Regions from separate parts of the Paenibacillus sp. 2TAB26 genome, predicted to be linked through region 2. Evidence: predicted binding sites of a transcription regulator. Region 2 holds the regulator's gene; the other holds the start of a gene.

The links. Region 2 encodes LexA, which represses DNA repair genes until DNA is damaged. Its sites were predicted from a motif close to CGAACATATGTTCG; they were not measured.
Region 1: the regulator LexA is predicted to act here: its motif matches at 783-796, upstream of recA (recombinase RecA).

The regions. Positions count from the first base shown of each region.
Region 1 covers NZ_JBFRGC010000017.1:2,510-4,717, reverse strand. Annotated here, with positions in the region: gene AB4Z50_RS19635 (competence/damage-inducible protein A) at 1-607, shown strand, start outside; gene recA (recombinase RecA) at 866-1,915, shown strand; gene AB4Z50_RS19625 (regulatory protein RecX) at 1,995-2,208, shown strand, end outside.
Region 2 covers NZ_JBFRGC010000020.1:134,915-137,122, reverse strand. Annotated here, with positions in the region: gene AB4Z50_RS22750 (sporulation protein YjcZ) at 2-112, opposite strand; gene AB4Z50_RS22745 (GNAT family N-acetyltransferase) at 265-759, shown strand; gene lexA (transcriptional repressor LexA) at 832-1,452, opposite strand; gene yneA (cell division suppressor protein YneA) at 1,611-1,985, shown strand; gene AB4Z50_RS22730 (ABC transporter ATP-binding protein) at 2,145-2,208, shown strand, end outside.

The DNA.
Region 1 (2,208 bases), on a different contig from region 2:
AGGCGAGGTTTCGATACGCGTATCGACCAAAGCGAGCTCTTCCATTGAGGCTGATCTGAAAATCGATAAAAGTGTGCAGCAGATTAAGGATCGGGTAGGCGAGTATTTGTATGCAGAGCAGGATATCCCTCTGGAGGAGGAGGTTATACACCTGCTGAGAGCCTCAAGACGCAAGCTGGCGAGCGCGGAAAGCATTAGTGGGGGTTTGCTTGCCGAGCTAATTACAAACGTTCCTGGAAGCAGTGGAGAGTACGTAGGAGGGGTTGTCACCTACACCAATATAATGAAGCATCATATGCTCAGCATTCCGATGACTCAACTTGAAGGCGAAGGGGCTCCTGGAGCGATTAGCGATTCGACTGCCGCTTTAATGGCAGAGCGGGTTCGAGAACTCTCCGATGCTGATTTTGGCGTTTCTTTGACAGGAGTTGCTGGTCCAGCACAATCAGAAGGCAAGCCAGTGGGGCTTGTCTATGTAGGAATTGCCGAGCGCGGCAAACCGACCGCTGTTCATACGCTGAATTTGAGCGGCGGCAGAGGCATGATCAGAATGCGAGCAGTAAAGTCTGCTTTGTATCGTTTGTGGCTTGCGCTGCAAGCACGGTAATTTTGTTGATTAGGAATGGCAGATGCTTGTTTGGTAAATGGATGATTGCCATAAATAATGTTTGTCAATTGACGGTTTGACCGTTATAATAAAGCTTAGTTATCGGAAGAACCGTAGCGAAGATTACCTTTGCTGCGGTTTTTTTATGTCCATTTAAGGGGGCGAAGCGAAAAGGCGAATGTATGTTCGAAAAAATGCTTGTCAACCTGCCGGAAAAAAGGTATCATAAAATTATAAATAAAGAAGGATGTGAGTTTCTTGTCGGATCGTCGCGCTGCACTAGAAATGGCTTTGCGTCAAATTGAGAAACAATTTGGTAAAGGCTCCATCATGAAATTGGGAGAATCCACACACATGCAAGTTGAGACCGTGCCTAGCGGTTCGCTTGCTCTAGATATTGCTTTGGGAATAGGCGGATTACCGCGTGGACGGGTTATCGAAATATATGGACCAGAATCTTCTGGTAAAACGACAGTCGCGCTTCACGCGATTGCTGAGGTTCAAAAAATTGGCGGACAAGCTGCCTTTATCGATGCCGAGCATGCGCTTGACCCGCTTTATGCAAGCAAGCTTGGTGTAAATATTGATGAGCTATTGCTTTCGCAGCCTGATACAGGCGAACAAGCTTTGGAAATTGCCGAAGCTCTTGTAAGAAGCGGCGCGGTAGATATTATCGTTATTGACTCCGTTGCGGCACTCGTACCGAAAGCTGAAATCGAAGGCGACATGGGGGATTCTCACGTAGGTCTTCAAGCTCGTCTGATGTCTCAGGCTTTGAGAAAGCTATCGGGAGCAATTAGTAAATCGAAAACAATTGCGATCTTTATTAACCAATTGCGTGAGAAAGTCGGCGTTATGTTCGGTAACCCCGAGACAACACCAGGCGGACGCGCATTGAAATTCTACTCAAGCGTACGTCTTGACGTACGTCGTATTGAGACGCTGAAGCAAGGCAATGACATGATAGGTAACCGTACTCGTATTAAGGTTGTTAAGAACAAGGTTGCTCCACCGTTTAAGCAAGCTGAGGTGGACATCATGTACGGCGAAGGTATTTCCAGAGAAGGTACGCTTGTTGATATCGGTGTTGAGATGGATATCGTTCAGAAGAGCGGAGCATGGTTCTCTTACAATGGCGAGCGTCTGGGCCAAGGTCGTGAGAATGCGAAGCAATATTTGAAAGATCATAAGGATGTTGCCGAAGTTATAGAAAAGCAAATTCGCGATGCGAGCAACTTGTCTGCAGCAGCAACTCAGGCTAATTTCAAACCTGATGAAGACGATGAAGAGTTCGAAGATCTAGAATAAATTGTCCGGCAATTATACGTGTTGATGCTTCGCCGTCCTGTTAGGGACGGCGAAGCTGTGTTTAGAGAGGATGTACCGTATGACCCAAAGCCATTCAAGAACCGAAGAAGAATGGATGATATTATCCGTTAAGCAAGACAAAAAAGAACGGAAATTATACCATCTTTTTGCCGAGTCAGAGAAAGCTATTCTGTCTGTGCATGAAGATATATTGATTCGTTATCGATTGACCAAGGGACAACTTGTAACCGAAGCTCAGGCCGATGAAATACGAATGGAAGATGAGCGCTATC
Region 2 (2,208 bases):
ATTAATATCCGAAGCCAAAGCCGCCGCAACTGCAAGCAATGATCACCAGTAGAATGAATAATACTAAGATGATTCCTAAGCTTGAGAAAGCTCCACCCACGTAACCGGACATTTTTCAATGCACCTCCTTACGAGTTGAATACACAGTATGTTATGCTTTGGAAATACATAGTGATTGGGTGTTTGTCATTAGATGATTAATTCATGCAGGCATTGCGTTTTTAAGTTAAGGAAGCAGGTTTGTATAAATAGCTTGCTTAGGGAGTGGTTCAGCTGAATGTTGAAATTAAATTAGCCCATACGGAAGAAAAAATAACAATGACTCATTTGCTTCAGCTTTATATGTACGATTTTACAGAGTATACGGATGCTGCAGTAAATTCATCAGGATTATATTCACAATTGACCGATTGGGAAAATTATTGGCAAGAGTCCGATGCTTATTTTCCTTATATCGTAACTGTGAACGATGAGATCGCTGGCTTTGCATTAACCAAAAAAGTAAATCAAAATGACAGACACTATAATTTACTTGCGCATTTTTTTATTATGCGAAAATATAGAAGATCTGGTGTTGGTAAACAAGCAGCTAAGTTAGTTATACAAAAGCATAGCGGAGAGTGGGAGCTGTATCAGCTTGAACGTAATGTTCCCGCACAAGATTTTTGGACAAATGTCATTGGAGAGCTTACAAATGGGAATTTTGTTGAAAGGCATGAGAATGGCAGACGATTCCAAACCTTTAAGCAAGATCGTTAACATAATAATCAAAGAAAAGGCTGAATCAACGATGTTGATTCAGCCTTTTCTTTATGTACATATAAGTTGGTATTAATGAATATCACGGAAAAGTCCAATGACTTTACCTAGAATCGTTACATTTTGAAGTAATATAGGCTGCATTGTGGAATTTTCCGGCTGCAAACGAATATGATTTTTCTCTTTGTAAAAGGTTTTGACTGTTGCTTCGTCGTCCTCAGTCATTGCAACTACGATCTCACCATTGTTTGCCGTTTGTTGTTGACGAACGATAACATAATCCCCGTCATGAATACCTGCTTCAATCATACTCTCGCCCATGACATTCAATATAAAAACACTGCTGTCACCAACAAAATGGGAAGGAAGCGGGAAATATTCTTCAATATTTTCTGTAGCAGTAATCGGCACACCAGCGGTAACTTTACCAACAATAGGTACTCTAGCTACGGAAAGTGGGATAATGCCATCAGAGCCTTCTTGATCCAAAATTTCAATAGCACGCGGTTTAGTAGGATCTCGGCGTATTAAACCTTTTTTCTCTAGACGGTCCAAATGACCGTGAACGGTTGAACTGGACAACAATCCAACAGCTTCGCCGATTTCTCGAACGGAGGGTGGATAGCCTTTCTCCCGAACTTCATTCTTAATAAATTCAAGAATTGAATGTTGTCGGTTAGAAATCTTCGACACTGCAATCACTCCATTAGTAGGTTTGCAAAAAATTATAACATAGAACTCGAGTTCGTACAAACATAAGTTCTTAAGTACAGAGGTTCGTATTTTTTCGTTGACACCAAACGTTTGTTCGTGTAATCTAAAAACAGAACAAACGTTTGGGGTGTTGATAAATGATAACTAGTCCAAGTTTTTATAGAACCATTCATAAACAAGATACGAACAAAGCAACAAAGGTCAACCGCTTGATTAGGCATTTCATAAAGCGTCATACTGTTAAGCTCGTCGTTTGCACTGCTGTGTTTTTCTTATTGTTTACAAGCTTCCTACTTATGGGGACATACGCTTCGAGTAATACTCCCGAAGCTGCTTCCGCGGAAGAACAAATTATTAGGGTGCAATCAGGCGATACACTCTGGAATATTGCAAAACAAGTTTCAGATGGCAGCCATGATATCAGATATATCGTATATTTGATTAAAGATCGGAATGATCTACAATCAACAGTTATAAAGCCAGGACAGAAGTTAATTATTCCTAGCATTTAGCTTGATTTTCCATTACAATTCAATAGTTCATACAAAAAATTACTTTCTATTTAAAGTAGATGCAGGCCAATCTACTTCTTTAGAAAGTTTTTTTATGTTTACTGCAGGTTAACCATTAGTTTAGCCGTCTATTAAAGGGGACTGAAAGGAGATGCTATTTTGTTACGAGTTGAAGAGTTATCCCACTCATTTATGAATGGGCATGAAACGACTACTGTATTGC